Regions from separate parts of the Streptomyces sp. NPDC047108 genome, predicted to be linked through region 1. Evidence: riboswitches for the same ligand, from Rfam matches in the RefSeq annotation. Region 1 holds a riboswitch; each other region holds the start of a gene.

Region 1 (4,207 bases):
GTGATCACCGGAGCGGCACCGGCGGCCTGACGGATGCTCCCGGCCGCACACGGCGCCTGACGAGCACATCAGCTCCGGCGCTCGAACCTCCCCGCCCGGACCTCCCGCACGAACAACTCCCAAGCGGCGGGGGAGAAGAGGAGCGCGGGTCCTGCCGTGTCCTTGGAGTCGCGTACGGCCACGCGGAGCCCGGAGCGCCCGGGGCCGTCAGCGGTTCCCACGACGGTTGCGGGGCCGATGAGGGCCGTCTCCACGCAGTTGTTCATGCCGGTGCTGCGGCTGCTGCGCCGCCAGCTCAGGCCCTGCAGACGGTCACTGGAGCGTATGTACGGGGGGTGGGGGACGGGGTGTTCGTGGGGGGTGGGCACTGCGCCTCCTCAGGGCATCGCCGATGCCGGCGATGAAGGCCAACGAGTCGTCACACGGGAGGGCGCGCCCCCGCAGCGTGTCGAATGCCTCGCTGTACGCCCTGAGATCCTCTTTCCGTTCGAGGTAGAGACTACTCGTCAAGTGGTCAAGAACGACCACGTCCAGATCAGCACTGAGCGGAAATGAAAAAATAACGAAAGGGCCGGTGACTCCGATGTGCATGCCGTGCGCGAACGGCATGACCTGGAGCCGGACATGGGGCAGCGAACCGACCTCGACGAGGTGCTCGAGCTGCTCCGCCATCACCTCGGGGGACTCGACCTCGCGCCGCAACACCGCCTCGTCCAGCACCGCGTGGAGCTCCAGCGGAGGGTGCGCCCGCAGGACGTCCTGGCGCGCGATCCGTACGTCCACCAGCTCGTCGATGCGCGAGGCGGGAAGCGCGGCGAGCGCGGCGCGCGTCACGGCGCGGGCGTAGCGGCAGGTCTGGAGCAGCCCGGGCACGACCAGCGTCTCCAGCGTCCTGGCGCGCACGGCCTCCGCCTCCAGACTGATGAAGTCCCGGTAGGCGGAGGGCAGAAGCTCGCGGTAGGCGTGCCACCACGCGCGCTGACCGCCGTTGGCGTCGGAGTTGGCGAGCGCCGCGAGCAGCGAGCGGAGTTCGGGATCCGTCACCCCGTACACATCCAGCAGCCGGGTCACGTCCGCCGCCTTGACACCGCTGCGTCCCGTCTCGATCCGGCTCACCTTCGACTGGTGCCAGCCGGCCAGGCGGGCGGCCTCGCCGCTGGTCAGACCTGCCATGTCGCGCTGGCGCCGCAGCTCATCGCCGAGCTTGCGGCGGCGTACCGCGGGACCGTGCTGCATGGGATCCTCCCGCTCCTCCCGGTGCCGCTGCCGGGCGGCACCGCGCGCCCGCCCGTGCGTCAGTGTGAGCCCAAATACCGGTTTCCGGCGAAGAGTTCACTGCATCGAGGGACAGATATATGCACATCCCGGTGGATCGCCCCCCGCACCGGACGCATCGGTGGCAGTCTGGCCGAAGGAGTCGCCGGAGGGTGGCTCCGACGTCGTCTCCGTATGCGTACAACGCGTCGGACCCCGGGCCTCGGCGGGAAAGGGACCGCGTCCGCGATGGCAGACCATCATGAAGCATCCATCACCTATCCGAGCGACCCTGCCTCCGTCACGGCGGCCCGCCGGTACGTCAGTGCCGTGCTCGCGGAGTGGGGTCTGCCGGAGAGCGCGGAGTGCGCCGACACCGTGCGGCTCATCGTGTCCGAACTCGCCACCAACGCCGTGGTGCACACGCTCGGCCGGTCGCCCACCTTCACCGTGGACATCCGGCTCGACCGCGACGAGCGTCTGCGTATCGGTGTCACCGACAGCCATCCGCGAAGACCGAGGCGGCTGCCCGCCGCGGTACAGCAGGACAACGGCCGGGGCATGGTGATCATCCGCAGCCTCACGGCCGAGGCCGGCGGCAAGCTCTCCGTCACGCCGACGGCGGAGGGCGGAAAGACCGTATGGATCACCCTGCCCTGGCCGGTCCCGACCACATGAAGCCCCCGGCGTACGGCGGTCGTTGACGAGGGGCCTTTCCGGGGCGGCGCCCGGCGCGCAGGGGATCCGCGCGCCGGGCCGCCCGTTCCGAGGGTGGTGAGAGGAGCCTCAGTCGACCCGGCCGTAGGCGACGTCGTTCGACCAGATCGGATCGACCCTCACGACCGAACCGGCCTTGGGGGAGTGCACGACCTTCCCGTCGCCCGCGTAGATGCCCACGTGGTAGACCCCGCGTCCGGCGCCGAAGAAGACGAGGTCACCGGGGCGCCGGCCGGAGGCCGGGACGCGCCGGGTGGAGTTGTACTGCGCCGACGCGGTCCGGGGGAGCTGCTTGCCCACGGACTTGTACGCGTAGACGGTCAGGCCCGAGCAGTCGAAGCTCCCCGGGCCGGAGGCGCCGTAGCGGTAGGGCGCGCCCCGCTTGGAGTGTGCGGCGTTGAGCGCCCGTGTCCCGAGGTGCAGTTGCTTGCGGGCCTTCGGTGCCTTGGGGCGATGTGCGGGCTGCTTCGCCGCTTTGCCGGATCCGGCCTGCCTCGATGGTTCCTTCCTGGGCGGCTGGGACGGTTTGTGCCGGCTGTCCGGCTCGGCGGAGGAGGGTCCGCCGTCGGGCCGGGTGCCGGGCATGCCCGGCAGGGATCCCGGTGGTCTGCCGCCCGACGGGCCGTTCACGGACGGCTCGTCCCCGATCAGGGCGAACGGGTCGTCGCCTGAGATCTGCTGCTCGATCCCGGACGCTCCCGCCCCGGCCGTGCTGCTCTGGGTCCGGGACGAGTCGGGGCCGGGCGGCGGCACCGCGTACGCCTTCGACGCGGAGCCCGGCGCCAGGAGCGCGCCGCCGACAGCTGCCAGGGTGAGCGCCGAAGCGGCGCCGGCCCGGCCGAGGAGGGACGGGACTTGTGCATGCGCGGTCATGCGCACCCCTTCGTCAGCCGCCTGTGAAGGGTGACCTGTCGGGTTCGGGCAGGCGAAGAATGCCCGGCCGCCGCAGCGGCTTCACCCCAAGGAGCGCCGGTTGAACCGGTGCCCCGGACTGCTCGGGTCCTCCACTCCTGCCGATCCACTGGTGTCGACCGGGCATCCGCGCGGCGGCAGGACTCGGCGTCCGCGTGGACCGCCCCACCGCGATGGCGGGGGCTTGTCGTCTAACGGATCGTCACGCAACGACCGTCAGATTTCCGATCGAAACGGGCACTTACGGCCTTAGTCACATTTGAGGCATTTGGCGGCCCTGGGGGTGATCCGGTACGGGATCCAGCGCTCGGTCATGCCCCGTACCAGCGCGGGAGCGGTGTGCCGGGGGCCGCTCCCCGCGCTCGGATCGCAAGTCGATCAAGTCAATTCTGGGCCTGACGGTACGTCGATCGGGCGAACACGTTCGGCCGTACCGTGACGCCGCGTCGGGCGACGGTTCGTCAACTCCGCCCCTCCGGGGGGAGGGTGACACGTGTGGCACGCCGGTCGCCGTCAAGGACCCGCAACGCGCGCGCCAGCGTCGCGGCGTGGATCGAACTCTCCCCGCGCTCGTGCATCAGAGCCAGCGCGTCCCGCAGCGCGGCCGCCTTGCCGACGAGAGCCTGGGCGGCGCGCAGTCCGCCGTACGTGTCGGAGGAGCGGGCCGGGTTGATGCGGCCCACGAGGTCGAGCACATCGAGGTAACGGTCCACCAGATCGCCCTCAGCGCGCGTCAGGGCGGGCAGCGGCGGCAGTTCGGGCGGCAGCACGCCGCTCACCGCTCGCCGGCCGGGAGGCCGGGGGCCGCCTTGCGATGGGGCACCACGCGGTCGGCGAGCCCGTACGCCAGGGCCGCTTCGGCGTCCAGGACGGTGTCGCGCTCGAGGTCGGCGGCGATGCGCTCCGCCGGCTGCCCCGTGTGGTGTACGAGCAGTCCCTCCAGGAGCGCGCGCAGGCGCAGCAACTCCGCGGCCTGGACCTCCAGGTCGCTCACCTGGCCCTCGACCGGATCCGGCAGGGTCGGCTGGCGGAGGAGCGCACGGGAGCCGGGCAGCATCAGGCGTTTCCCGGGCGTGCCGGCGGCCAGCAGCACCGCGGCCGACGAGGCGGCCTGCCCCAGGCACACGGTCTCGATGTCGCAGCTGACGTACCGCATCGTGTCGTGGACGGCGCACATCGCGGTCGTCGAGCCGCCGGGGGAGTTGATGTAGAGCGAGATGTCCCGGTCGGGGGCGGCGTGTTCGAGGTGGATGAGCTGCGCCGTCACGTCGTTGGCCGCGGCGTCGTCGATCGGTGTTCCCAGCAGGACGATGCGCTCCTGGAG
Region 2 (4,207 bases), on a different contig from region 1:
CCACTACTGCCTGGGCGCACCGCTGGCCCGGCTGGAGGCGCAGACCGCACTCGCCGCACTTTTCCGGCGTCTTCCCGACGTACGACTCGCGGCGGAACCTGACGATTTGCGGTGGCGTGGAGGGCTCATCATGCGTGGATTGCGCACGCTTCCGGTCGAGTTCACCCCCTCTAAAATTGAGCAGGTTTCAACTATGTGATCTTCGCGTGATCTCCACTACATCGTCTTGTGACTGCGGTGCGACGGAGCTACTTTCGTGCGCGCACACCCTCGCTTCAGCCGTCTCTCGAAAGGCGCCCCGCATGCGTTCCGGGACCGGTCGGCACCGCCGCCCTCGTCAAGCACCGGCCATCTTCGTCACGGCCGGCGTGGCGGGTTCGGCGATCGCGCTGCCGCTGCTCGCGGCCGGTGGCGCGCAGGCAGCCGACACCGAGACCTGGGACCGGGTCGCCCAGTGCGAGAGCGGCGGCCTGTGGAGCGCGGACACCGGCAACGGCTACTTCGGAGGACTCCAGCTCACCCAGGACACCTGGGAGGAGTACGGCGGCCGCGACTACGCGCCCCGCGCCGATCTCGCCAGCCGCTCCCAGCAGATATCCGTCGCCGAGAAGATCCTCGCCGCCAAGGGGCCCCAGGCGTGGCCGAACTGCGCGCTGGACTCCGGCCTCACCGACGACGGCGAGGCCCCGGACGTGGACCCGGGCATCGACCTGTCACGTCCGGCCGAGACGCTCCTCCCCGGCGAGTCCCCCGCGCCCGGCGAGGACTACGGCGACTCCGGTTCGTCCGCATCCGACCCGCGCGACGGCGGCCAGGAGGACCGCGAGGAGTCCGGCGCACCGTCCGGCGACCACGACCAGGAGCGCGGCGGCTCGGAATCGCCCGCTCCGTCCGAGGAGGCCGGCTCCGGCAAGCACCGCGGTGCGCCCGCGGACGAGGACGCCGGGGACGGCGCGGCCGGTTCGGACCGCAAGGCGGGCGAGAGCAAGGGCGGGGGCGACGGGCGCGAGAACGGCCGTCACGCTTCCCGCGGCGGCGACTCCGGCCGCGCAGGGAAGGACGGGGACTACACCGTCCGACCGGGTGACAGTCTGTCGGCAATCGCCGAAGAGCACTCGCTCGCGGGTGGTTGGCCCGCGCTCTACGAGGCCAACGAGTCGGTCGTCGGCGGCGACCCCGACCTGATTCTCCCTGGTCAGAAGCTCGATCTCGGTGCGTCCCGGCGCTAGTTCGCGGCCGGGTTCATCGCTCCGGAGCGACTGAGAGAAGCATCTCATCGGCCCAACGGGCACCTTCCGCCTGCCCGATCCGCCCGTACCTGCCCCGACCTGCACAGATAAAGACAACAGCGGGAAATTCAGGGGCTCCTGGTGCTGGATGTCGGTTTTTGAACCGGTGGGACTTGTGTGCTTACCGTCGAAGCCGCTCGCCACACGGTGGGCGCCGACGGCCATCACGCCGAATCCTGCCGGTGGCCGGAGGACAGTCGACGCGTCAGCGCCGTAGGCAGGAGCGGGGGACCCAAGGTAAGTGCCGGACGGACCGCGGCAGCGGAACGGACGGCTAGGGGTGAAGACCGGTGCGCGAGCACCGGGCCGGGCCGCTCACAGCCCGAACCCGACAGCTCACCTCGCAGGCGTCGGTGAGGAGATGTTCCATGCTGCTTTCCGGCAACAAGGGTACCCGGGGCGCGCACCGCCGCCCATCGGCCATGGCCCGCATCGCAGCGCTCGCCGGTGTCGCCGGCACCGCGGTCGCCGTACCGCTCATGGGCGCCACATCGGCGAACGCCGCCTCCGTCGGAACCTGGGAGAAGGTCGCCCAGTGCGAGTCCGGCGGCGACTGGCACATCAACACCGGCAACGGCTACTACGGCGGGCTGCAGTTCTCGAAGTCGAGCTGGGCCGCGGCGGGCGGCACCCAGTACGCGCCCCGCGCCGATCTGGCCAGCAAGGAGCAGCAGATCGCCACCGCCGAGAAGCTGCTCGACATACAGGGGCCGGGTGCCTGGTCCTGCGCCGGCGCGGGCGGCCTGACCGCCGGCGGCCCGGACGCGGACGTGGACACCGCCCGCTCCTCGGCCGGGGGCGCCGAGGCCCGCGCCGACCGCAGCGACCGCGGCGACGGCCCGGGTACGTCGGGGCGGGCCGCGCCCAAGAGCGGCCCGGTGAAGAAGGGCGACGGCGAGTACGAGGTCAAGCCCGGTGACACCCTCGGCAGCATCGCCGACGCCGAGCGCGTCGAGGGGGGCTGGAAGAAGCTCTACGAGCGGAACAAGAAGATCGTCGACCGCGCCGACCTGATCTACCCCGGCCAGCGTCTCCACCTGAGCTGACCCGGTCGCGGGCCCGGCGCCACGGGCCGGGCCCGCCCCGTCCGCCGTGCCGGCCCGCCCCGGCTCGGGTGCCGGGCCCGCCCGCCGGCCGCGCGGATCATGAGCCCCCAAAGATCCCCTTTACGGGCCTTTGGGGGCCTTTTCGTCTCGGGGGGCGGGCAGAGGACGGCCGAGGATCCGGGGCCGGTTAGGCTCATGCCGCAGACAGGGATTCACGCAGTCCCTGCGTCCCAGCGTCAGATCCCAGAAGGAGATGCTCGTGCCGTCCATCGACGTCGTCGTAGCCCGCGAGATCCTCGACTCGCGAGGCAACCCCACGGTCGAGGTCGAGGTCGGCCTCGACGACGGCAGCACCGGCCGTGCCGCCGTTCCCTCCGGTGCCTCCACCGGAGCGTTCGAGGCCCTCGAGCTCCGCGACGGCGACAAGAGCCGCTACGGCGGCAAGGGCGTGGAGAAGGCCGTGCTCGCCGTGATCGAGCAGATCGGCCCGGAGCTGGTCGGCTACGACGCCACCGAGCAGCGCCTGATCGACCAGGCGATGTTCGACCTGGACGCCACCCCGGACAAGTCCTCGCTCGGCGCCAACGCGATCCTCGGTGTCTCCCTCGCCGTCGCGCACGCCGCCTCCGAGGCCTCCGACCTGCCGCTCTTCCGCTACCTCGGCGGACCGAACGCGCACCTGCTGCCGGTCCCGATGATGAACATCCTCAACGGCGGCTCGCACGCCGACTCCAACGTGGACATCCAGGAGTTCATGATCGCGCCGATCGGCGCCGAGTCCTTCTCCGAGGCGCTGCGCTGGGGCGCCGAGGTCTACCACACCCTGAAGTCCGTCCTGAAGGAGCGGGGCCTGTCCACCGGCCTCGGCGACGAGGGCGGCTTCGCGCCGAACCTCGACTCCAACCGCGAGGCCCTCGACCTGATCGTCGAGGCCATCAAGAAGGCCGGCTACCAGCCCGGCCAGGACATCGCGCTCGCCCTGGACGTCGCCGCCACCGAGTTCTACAAGGACGGCGTCTACGCCTTCGAGGGCAAGACCCGCACGGCGGCCGAGATGACCTCGTACTACGCCGAGCTGGTCGACGCGTACCCGCTGGTCTCCATCGAGGACCCGCTGAACGAGGAGGACTGGGACGGCTGGAAGACCATCACCGAGCGGCTCGGTGACAAGGTCCAGCTCGTCGGCGACGACCTGTTCGTCACCAACCCGGAGCGTCTGGCCCGCGGCATCGAGAACAACACCGCCAACGCGCTGCTGGTCAAGGTCAACCAGATCGGTTCCCTGACCGAGACCCTCGACGCCGTCGAGCTGGCCCAGCGCAACGGCTTCAAGTGCATGATGTCCCACCGCTCCGGCGAGACCGAGGACGTCACCATCGCCGACCTGGCCGTCGCCACCAACTGCGGCCAGATCAAGACCGGCGCCCCGGCCCGCTCCGAGCGCGTCGCCAAGTACAACCAGCTCCTGCGCATCGAGGAGATCCTCGACGACGCCGCGGTGTACGCCGGCCGCAGCGCCTTCCCGCGCTTCAAGGGCTGACCCAGGGGAGCGCCGCGGGGCCGCAGGAAGCCCACGGGCGTTCGCTCCGGCCTTCGTACGTCCCCGGCCGCGGTCCCGTACCGTGGCCGGGGACGTCCGTATCCGACTGCAGGGAGGCGATGTGGGCGCGGACCGGGAGCGGTTCTCCACCGCGACCAGACTCAAGGCGCTCGGCGAGCAGGCCGCCGCCCGGGTCTACCGGGCCCAGGCCCGCAAGGCGCCCCGGCGCAGCCGGCTCACCGGCCGTGCCGCGCTGCTCGCGCTGGTCGTCTGCTCGCTCGTCGTCGCCCTGGCGTACCCGATGCGGCAGTGGGTCTCCCAGCGTTCGGAGA
Region 3 (4,207 bases), on a different contig from region 1:
GGCGCAGACCTGGGGCGCCACGGTCATAGCCCCGGTGGTGGAGGAGAGCGCGAAGGGCGCCGCGCTGCTGCTGCTCTTCGTCTTCCGCCGCCGCGACTTCGACGGCATCGTCGACGGTGTCGTGATCGCCGGGATCACCGCGACCGGCTTCGCCTTCACCGAGAACATCCTCTACCTGGGCAACGCCTTCGGGGAGGACCAGGCCCTCGGCTCGTCCGGGATCTCGGTGACCGCGGCGACGTTCTTCATCCGCATCGTCATGTCGCCGTTCGCGCATCCGCTGTTCACGGCGCTGACCGGCATCGGCTTCGGCATCGCCGCGCTCGCCACACCCCGGCAGCGGGCGCGGCGCGTTCTCGTGCCCCTCGCGGGCCTTCTCACGGCGATCGTGCTGCACGCGGTGTGGAACGGTTCGGCCACCGTCGGCGGTCTCGGATTCATCGCCGTCTACGGCATGTTCATGGTCCCGGTGTTCGGGCTGCTGATCTGGCTGGTGGTCTGGTCGCGCGGCAGCGAGCTGAAGACCGTACGGGCCCAGCTCCCCGCCTATGTGGCGGCCGGCTGGCTGATGCCGCCGGAGCCGCAGGCGCTGGCGTCCATGCGGGCGCGCTCGCTCGCGCGCAGCGTGGCGCGGCGCCACCACGGGAAGGACGCGGCGCGGGCCGTCGCCGAGTACGAGTCCTTCGCCACCACGCTCGCCTTCCTGCGGCAGCGGGCGCACCGGGGGACGGCCGGGGCGGACTTCGTCGCCCGGGAGCAGGAGCTGCTGCACCACCTCTGGCAGCGCAAGGAGGTGGCCCAACCCGCCCTGGCTCACGCCGCGTTGGTCACGTCGCCGCCCCGGGTCGCGCCGCAGTGGGGACACGGGCCAGGTCCGCAGGGCCGCTCGCCGTACGGCCCCGGCATGCCGCAGCCGTACGGCCAGGGACCGTACGGTCAGGGCAGGTACGGGCAGGGACCGTACGGGCAGGGGCACGGGGTCCCTCCGCAGCACGGTCCGGGCCCGTACGGCGGTGGCCAGGGACCGGCCGCGCCGACCGATCACCGTCCTCCGTACGGCCGTTGACGCACCGCGCGGAGGCCGCGCCGGGGACGACCGGCTGAGCACAGGGCGGCCGGACGTCGATCAGCACACCGGACGTCGGCCCGTGGGCCGTTGCCGTGGGCCGTGGACGTGGGCCGTGGACGTGGGCCGTGGACTGCATGCGGACAGACCGGCAGCCCCGGTGCCAGGGGGGAGGAAACACCGGGGCTGTCGGCGAACGCGGTGGGGGTGGCCGACCGGTGGACGGACGGCCTCAGGGTGAGCGCGCCGGGGCGGCGCGGGAGGGGAAGGGAGCGGGCTCCGGGTCAGGGAGTCTGGCCCTTGCCGCGCAGCCACGCGGCCGGGTCGATCGGGTCGCCGCCGCCCGGACGGACCTCCAGGTGGAGGTGGGCGCCGGTGACGTTGCCCGTGGCACCGACGCGGCCGATGGTCTCGCCCGTCGTCACCTTCCCGGACGTCTTGGTCATCGAGGACAGGTGGCAGTACCAGACCTCGGTGCCGTCGTCGAGGGTGAGGATGATCCGGTAGCCGTAGGAGCCCGCCCAGCCGGCCTCGGTGATCGTGCCGCCGTGCACCGCCTTGGCCGGGGTGCCGCTCGGGGCTGCGAAGTCGAGCCCGGTGTGGTCGCTGGACCACAGGGAGCCGGCCTGTCCGAAGCCGGCGGTGAGCGTGTACGAGGCGACGGGGAGGGTGAACTGCTTGGCCAGCTTGGCCAGTCGCTCCTCCTCGGCCTTGCGCGCCGCCTCCTCCTTGGCCTTGCGCACGGCGGCCGCCTTGGCCTCCGCGGCCTTCTCCTTGGCCTCGGCCGCCTCTTCGGCGGCCTTCTTCGCCGCGGCCTTCTGGGCCGCGTCGCGCTGCGCGCTCTCGGCCGCGGTCTGCTGCTGCTCGGCCTGGCGCATGATGCGGGCGCGCAACGCCTCGCCCGCGCCGGTGCCGTTGGCGGCCTCGGTGTCGGTGAGTCCCGCGGTGGAGAGCGGGGTCGCGGCTCCGGCGGGGGTGTCTTCGTCGGACACCAGGGAACCGATGCCCGGCAGGGACTTCGCGTCCGGGAGCTGGTCCGAGACGGAGCCGAGGTCGGGCATGGAGATGGAGACCGGGGGCTTGTCCTGCGCGCTGGCCATGCCGCCGGCGCCGACGGCCGCGAACATGCCGACACCGAGGACGGCGCCGCTGCGGGCCATGCCGCCACCGCGCTGCTTGATGACGCGGTGCCTGCCGCGTACCGGCGCAAGGGAGTCCTCGGTCGGGTTCCACTCGCCGTCACCGGCGGCCGGGGGTTCCTCGCCGAACTCGCCGAATCCGCCGGGGCCGTAAGGGGCGGAGGGTTCGTACAAGGGCTCCGGAGCAGGCCTGTTGGACGCCACGCGGGCGCTCTCCTTTCCTTCCTTCACGCCTACCGGGTTAGCTGACGGGTTCGGAGCAGGAAGGTCTCCTACGAGCGCCTTTGGGAAAGGTGCCCGATTCACCCCAAGAGTGTGGTTCCCCGGTTCCCTTGGTGCAGTTGGTGCCAGTGGTGCGGATCACTGCGGTGGTACTGGTGGTGCTGATGGTGCGGGATTCGGCGTAGGCGCACGGTGCCACCTCTTGTGGCGGCTGGGACGACCGCGCTGCGTTATCGAACGTTAATAGACCGCGGGACCTGTTTCCAAGCTGTTCCGTGTGATCGTTAACGAAATCCGTAGGGGCAAATCGGTACATGATCCAGGAAAAACGGGCGAGTTGACCTCTCGACCGGCAAGCGTCTCTAGCTGATGGTTCGTCAGTTGTTATGCGGAGGGGTGCGATCCGGTTACGGTCCGTGGCGCACCGGACGTGTCACCGCGAGCAGCGCCATGTCATCCGGTGCCTCACCCGCCGCGTGCCGCCGGACATCGTCCACGAGGGCGTCGAGGAGCGTGCCGGGATCGGGGAAGTGCATACCGCGCAGCCGCTCCCCCGGGTCGTAGAAGACACCGCGCGCGTTGCGCGCCTCGGTCACCCCGTCGGTGAAGAGCAGCAGCGTGGCGCCGCCGGGGAACGCGAACTCCTGGACCAGGTCCGGCCAGACGCCGAGGTCGTCCATGCCGAGAGGCAGCGCGGCCACCTTCGGATCGGCGGTGCTCAGACGGCCGTCCTCGTAGAGCAGCAGCGGCGACGGGTGGCCGCGGTTGAGCAGACGCAGCGAGCTCGCGTCGGCCGGACCGCCGGCCGGGTGCACCTCGGCCAGGACGACCGTGGTGAAGCCCTCGTACGGCTCCAGCTCCTCCTGCCGAGCGCTCTCGCGGCGCAGCGCCCCCTCCAGTCGCCGGGCGAGCCCGTCCAGCGTCGCCTCCTGCTCGGCCGCCTCCCGGAACGAGCCGATGAGGATCGCCACCGCTTCGACGGCGCCCAGCCCCTTGCCCCGTACGTCCCCGACGATCAGGCGCACCCCGTACGGGGTGTCCTGCACGGCGTAGAGGTCGCCGCCGATGCTGGCCTCGGCGTGGGCGGCCTCGTAGCGCGCGGCGACGTCGAAGCCGCCGATCCGCTCGGCGGGGTCGGGCAGGACGGCACGCTGGGCGGCCTCCGCGATGGTGCGCGCCGAGGCGAGGCGCCGGTCGCCCAGGCGCACGACACGGTTGATGAGCAGGGCGAGCACGGCGACCGTGAAGACCGTGACGAGCTCGGTGACCGACTCGATGTCGGTGAGCCGCGTGTCGTACAGGCGCAGGGCGAGCACGGTGAGCACGCTCGCCCCACCCGTGAGGGCCGTGACCCCGAGCGAGAAGAACGGGGCGGCCACGAGCGGGGCGGCCGAGAAGAAGGGGGAGCCCGTGAAGGGGGGCGGCGTCATGAGGTCGAAGACGGCGCCGCCGATGATCAGCAGAACCGGGACCCAGCGGATGACCCGGGCGCTGGGACGGCGGGCTCCACCGAGGCGGCGAGGTCCCTCGACATGCGTCCCCACCTGCTGACTCCTGCCCATCCGTGCCGGGCGCGGCGACCTGTCCGAGCGCGCGCCACTTCCACCCTCGCCGGGTGGGGCGCCGTACGCGAATCGGGCGGGTCGGCGGGGCGCGACACACCCCGGACCGGACGCGCGACGTGCCCAGGACCGGAGTGCACCGAAAGGCACCGGATGGGCTGGAAGCCCCATCATTGCGGCTTTGGAGTTAACTTCGTAGATATGAACACCGCAGCGAA
Region 4 (4,207 bases), on a different contig from region 1:
TCACGGCGATGGTCTATCCCGAGGGGCACCCGTACCACCACACCCCGATCGGCTCCATGGCCGACCTGGACGCGGCATCCCTTGAGGACGCGCGGGCCTTCTTCCGCACCTACTACGCGCCCAACAACGCGGTCCTCTCGGTCGTCGGCGACATCGACTCGGACCAGACCCTGGCCTGGATCGAGAAGTACTTCGGCACCATCCCCGGCCACGACGGCAAGCAGGCGCCGCGGGACGGCTCGCTCCCGGAGACCATCGGTGAGCAGCTCCGCGAGGTCGTCGAGGAGGAGGTCCCGGCCCGCGCCCTGATGTCGGCCTACCGCCTTCCGCACGACGGCACCCGTGAGGCCGACGCCGCCGACCTCGCCCTCACCGTCCTCGGCGGCGGCGAGTCCTCGCGTCTCCACAACCGCCTGGTGCGCCGCGACCGTACGGCCGTCGCCGCCGGCTTCGGCCTGCTGCGGCTGGCCGGTGCGCCCTCGCTCGGCTGGCTGGACGTGAAGACCTCCGGCGGCGTCGAGGTACCGGACATCGAGGCCGCGGTCGACCAGGAGCTGGCCCGCTTCGCCGAGGAGGGGCCGACGCCGGAGGAGATGGAGCGCGCCCAGGCGCAGCTCGAGCGCGAGTGGCTGGACCAGCTCGCCACTGTCGGCGGCCGCGCCGACCAGCTCTGCCGCTACGCGGTCCTGTTCGGCGACCCCAAGCTGGCGCTGACCGCGGTCGACCGGCTGCTGGAGATCACCGCCGAGGAGGTCAAGGCCGTGGCCGCCGCCCGGCTGCGCCCCGACAACCGCGCGGTCCTGGTCTACGAACCGACCGGCCCCGCCGAGGGAGGCGGGGGCGACTCCGCCGACGGATCCGACGACGCATTCGCCGACCACCAGGCCGCCGACGAGAACGCAGGACAGGAGGCGGCCCGGTGAGCGACACGACCCCCGCCATGACCTTCCACCCGCAGCCCCAGGGTGGCGCCGCCAAGCCGTGGGCCTTCCCGGCTCCCGAGCGCTCCACGCTCCCCAACGGCCTGACCGTGCTGCACTGTCACCGTCCCGGCCAGCAGGTCGTCGCGGTCGACATGAACCTCGACGCGCCGCTGGACGCCGAGCCCACCGGACTGGACGGCGTCGCCACGATCATGGCGCGGGCGCTGTCCGAGGGCACCGACAAGCACACGGCGGAGGACTTCGCCGCGGAGCTGGAGCGCTGCGGCGCGACCCTCGACGCGCACGCCGACCACCCGGGCGTCCGCGTCTCTCTGGAGGTCCCTGCCTCCCGGCTGGCCAAGGCGCTCGGACTGCTGGCCGATGCCCTGCGCGCCCCGGCGTTCCCCGACGGCGAGATCGAGCGGCTCGTCCGCAACCGGCTCGACGAGATCCCGCACGAGCAGGCCAACCCCGCCCGGCGCGCGGCCAAGGAGCTCTCCAAGGAGCTGTTCCCTGCCGAGTCCCGGATGTCCCGGCCCCGGCAGGGCACCGAGGAGACGGTCGGACGCGTCGACGCCGCGGCCGTACGCGCCTTCTACGAGGCCCATGTGCGGCCCGCCACCGCGACCGCCGTGGTCGTCGGCGACCTGACCGGCATCGACCTCGGGGCCGTTCTCGGGGACACCCTCGGCGCCTGGACCGGCAACACCGCCGCGCCCCGGCCCGTCCCCGCGGTGACCGCGGACGACACCGGCCGCGTCGTCATCGTGGACCGCCCCGGCGCGGTGCAGACCCAGCTGCTGATCGGGCGGATCGGCTCCGACCGGCACGACCGTGTCTGGCCGGCACAGGTCCTCGGCGTCTACTGCCTCGGCGGCACGCTCACCTCCCGGCTCGACCGGGTGCTGCGCGAGGAGAAGGGATACACCTACGGCGTGCGGTCGTTCGGCCAGGTGCTGCGCTCCGCCTCCGACGGCACGGGTGCCTCGCTGCTGGCCATCAGCGGGTCGGTGGACACCGCCTCCACGGGACCGGCGCTGGAGGACACCTGGAAGGTGCTGCGCACGCTGGCCGCGGACGGGCTCACCGACGCGGAGCGGGACACCGCCGTGCAGAACCTCGTCGGTGTCGCCCCGCTGAAGTACGAGACGGCGGCCGCGGTCGCCGGCACCTTCGCCGACCAGGTCGAGCAGCATCTTCCGGACGACTACCAGGCGCAGTTGTACGCGCGCCTCGCCGAGACCGGCACGGTCGAGGCGACCGCGGCGGCCGTCAGCGCCTTCCCGTCGGACCGTCTGGTGACGATCCTCGTCGGCGACGCCTCGGTGATCGAGGAGCCCGTACGGGCGCTCGGCATCGGCGAAGTGAAGGTCGTCAGCGGCTGACACCGTGACGGTGGCCAGTGCCTGACGACGTGTCAGCCCGGCAGATGGACAGCATCGGTGCCCCGGAGCCTGAAGTGGCTCCGGGGCACTGCTGTATGTCCGGTTTGTAGTTGAGTCTGCCGTTTCCTTTGTGGTGTCGACTACAAACGACCTGATTTCTTTGGCGATTGACAGATGTCCCGTTTAGCGTCGGTCCGGCTGTCCGGCCGGTACACCTGCCGCACCCGCGGCTCCGGGCAGTCATCGCCGAGTCCCCGTACGGCGCGAGCCAGGGGAGCCGGGGACCCACCTTGCCCGTCGCGCGCCGCACCGGCGCGGGAGGGCGCGCAGTCCCTGGGGTGAATCGGGCGCCTCCTGCGAGGGGCCCGTAGGAGACCTTCCTGCTCCGAACCCGTCAGCTAACCCGGTAGGCGAGAAGGAAGGAAAGGAGCACCGCCGCCGCATGGCGTCGTTCACCCGTGCCACCGGGAAGCACCGTTATCGCCGCCCCAGCCGTCTCGCCCGTTCCGGCGCGAGCCTTGCGGGCATCGCCACACTCGCCACCACCGGGGTCGTGACCTCCCTGACCCCCGGTGTCGCGTCCGCCGCGGCCCCCGACCAGTCGCCCGAGGGCGAACAGACCGGTCTGCGCCAGGCGATCGTCCTGGACGACTCGATCGCCCGCACCGTCGACGCGCAGGCCGAGGCGCAGCAGGACGCGGCCGACGTCGCCGCGGCCCGCGCCAAGGCCGAGGCCGCCGCGAAGAAGCGGGCGGCCGAGGTGAAGGCCGCGAAGAAGCGCGCGGCGCGCGAGGCCGAGCGCAAGCGCCTCAACGCCTTCGTCCTGCCCGTCGAGGGCAGCTACGTCTCCACCTCGTACGGGTCCTCGGGCGGCGCCTGGTCCTCGGGCAGCCACACCGGAGTCGACTTCCACGCCTCCTCGGGCACGACCGTGCGCTCGGTGGGCGCCGGCACCGTCGTCGAGGCCGGATGGGGCGGCAGCTACGGCAACAACGTCGTGATCAAGATGAAGGACGGTACGTACACCCAGTACGGCCACCTCTCCACGGTGCACGTCTCCGTCGGCCAGACCGTCACCCCGGGGGCAAAGATCGGCCTCTCGGGCAGCACCGGCAACACCACCGGCCCGCACCTGCACTTCGAGGCCCGCACCTCGCAGGACTACGGCTCCGACATCGACCCGGTGGCCTACCTCCGTTCGCACGGCCTGAGCCTGTGAACCCCGCGCCGGTGAACCGCTGAACCGCTGACGCGTTTCGCCGCTGAACCGCTGACGCGTTTCCTTCCGCCGCCCGCGGGCGGCGGAAGGAAACGCGGGCGCACAAAGGCCGGAAGATATCCCTCTCCGGTCCCGCCCGATGGAAATTTCTCCGCTGTGGCATACAGTTCTTGAATGAACCCGGTCGAACGTGATTCCCAGGAATTGCAGTGGAGGTCCGGCCATGCGGGAACGAAGGTGAAGGGCGGGCCGCAGGCCACCGGTCGTATTCCGGCGCGCGCGGTGTGCCGGGCGATCCGTGACGACATCGTCTCCGGCGTCCACCCGCGGGGGAGCAGACTGACCGAGGAAGTCCTCGCCCGGCGCTACGGCGTCTCCCGCGTCCCCGTCCGCGAGGCCCTGCGCACCCTGGAGTCCGAGGGGTTCGTGACCACCCGCAGACACGCGGGGGCCTGCGTCGCCGAGCCCTCCGAGCAGGAGGCGGCGGACCTGCTCGACATCCGCGCACTGCTGGAGCCGCTGGGCGCCGCCCGCGCCGCCCAGCGCCGTACGGAGGCCCATGTGAAGGTGCTCCGCGGCCTCGTACGGCTGGGCCAGGAGCGGGCGCGGCTCGGGCAGGCGGCGGATCTGCGGGCACTGGGCGGCTGGTTCCACGAAACGCTGGCGCAGGCCGCGGGGAG

The links. Region 1 has a riboswitch for cyclic di-AMP ahead of ABZ822_RS24840 (NlpC/P60 family protein). Riboswitches for the same ligand answer to the same signal wherever they lie in the genome.
Positions count from the first base shown of each region.
Region 2: linked by a shared signal. The riboswitch ahead of ABZ822_RS00420 (transglycosylase family protein) and the one ahead of ABZ822_RS24840 (NlpC/P60 family protein) in region 1 are both predicted to bind cyclic di-AMP.
Region 3: linked by a shared signal. The riboswitch ahead of ABZ822_RS27370 (M23 family metallopeptidase) and the one ahead of ABZ822_RS24840 (NlpC/P60 family protein) in region 1 are both predicted to bind cyclic di-AMP.
Region 4: linked by a shared signal. The riboswitch ahead of ABZ822_RS14430 (M23 family metallopeptidase) and the one ahead of ABZ822_RS24840 (NlpC/P60 family protein) in region 1 are both predicted to bind cyclic di-AMP.

Region 1 covers NZ_JBEYUP010000015.1:101,968-106,174, reverse strand. The annotation lists gene ABZ822_RS24865 (8-amino-7-oxononanoate synthase) at 1-30, shown strand, start outside; gene ABZ822_RS24860 (DUF397 domain-containing protein) at 69-326, opposite strand; gene ABZ822_RS24855 (helix-turn-helix transcriptional regulator) at 313-1,236, opposite strand; gene ABZ822_RS24850 (ATP-binding protein) at 1,504-1,932, shown strand; partial or broken gene ABZ822_RS24845 (C40 family peptidase) at 2,041-2,379, opposite strand; partial or broken gene ABZ822_RS24840 (NlpC/P60 family protein) at 2,731-2,844, opposite strand; cyclic di-AMP (ydaO/yuaA leader) riboswitch at 2,847-3,014, opposite strand; gene ABZ822_RS24835 (hypothetical protein) at 3,345-3,653, opposite strand; gene ABZ822_RS24830 (ATP-dependent Clp protease proteolytic subunit) at 3,659-4,207, opposite strand, start outside.
Region 2 covers NZ_JBEYUP010000001.1:97,694-101,900, reverse strand. The annotation lists gene ABZ822_RS00430 (cytochrome P450) at 1-199, shown strand, start outside; gene ABZ822_RS00425 (transglycosylase family protein) at 303-1,229, shown strand; cyclic di-AMP (ydaO/yuaA leader) riboswitch at 1,489-1,654, shown strand; gene ABZ822_RS00420 (transglycosylase family protein) at 1,658-2,335, shown strand; gene eno (phosphopyruvate hydratase) at 2,595-3,875, shown strand; gene ABZ822_RS00410 (septum formation initiator family protein) at 3,997-4,207, shown strand, end outside.
Region 3 covers NZ_JBEYUP010000020.1:18,355-22,561, forward strand. The annotation lists gene ABZ822_RS27365 (PrsW family intramembrane metalloprotease) at 1-1,066, shown strand, start outside; gene ABZ822_RS27370 (M23 family metallopeptidase) at 1,351-2,409, opposite strand; cyclic di-AMP (ydaO/yuaA leader) riboswitch at 2,421-2,562, opposite strand; gene ABZ822_RS27375 (PP2C family protein-serine/threonine phosphatase) at 2,835-3,971, opposite strand; gene ABZ822_RS27380 (hypothetical protein) at 4,191-4,207, shown strand, end outside.
Region 4 covers NZ_JBEYUP010000005.1:317,925-322,131, reverse strand. The annotation lists gene ABZ822_RS14440 (pitrilysin family protein) at 1-923, shown strand, start outside; gene ABZ822_RS14435 (pitrilysin family protein) at 941-2,308, shown strand; cyclic di-AMP (ydaO/yuaA leader) riboswitch at 2,543-2,735, shown strand; gene ABZ822_RS14430 (M23 family metallopeptidase) at 2,751-3,527, shown strand; gene ABZ822_RS14425 (GntR family transcriptional regulator) at 3,702-4,207, shown strand, end outside.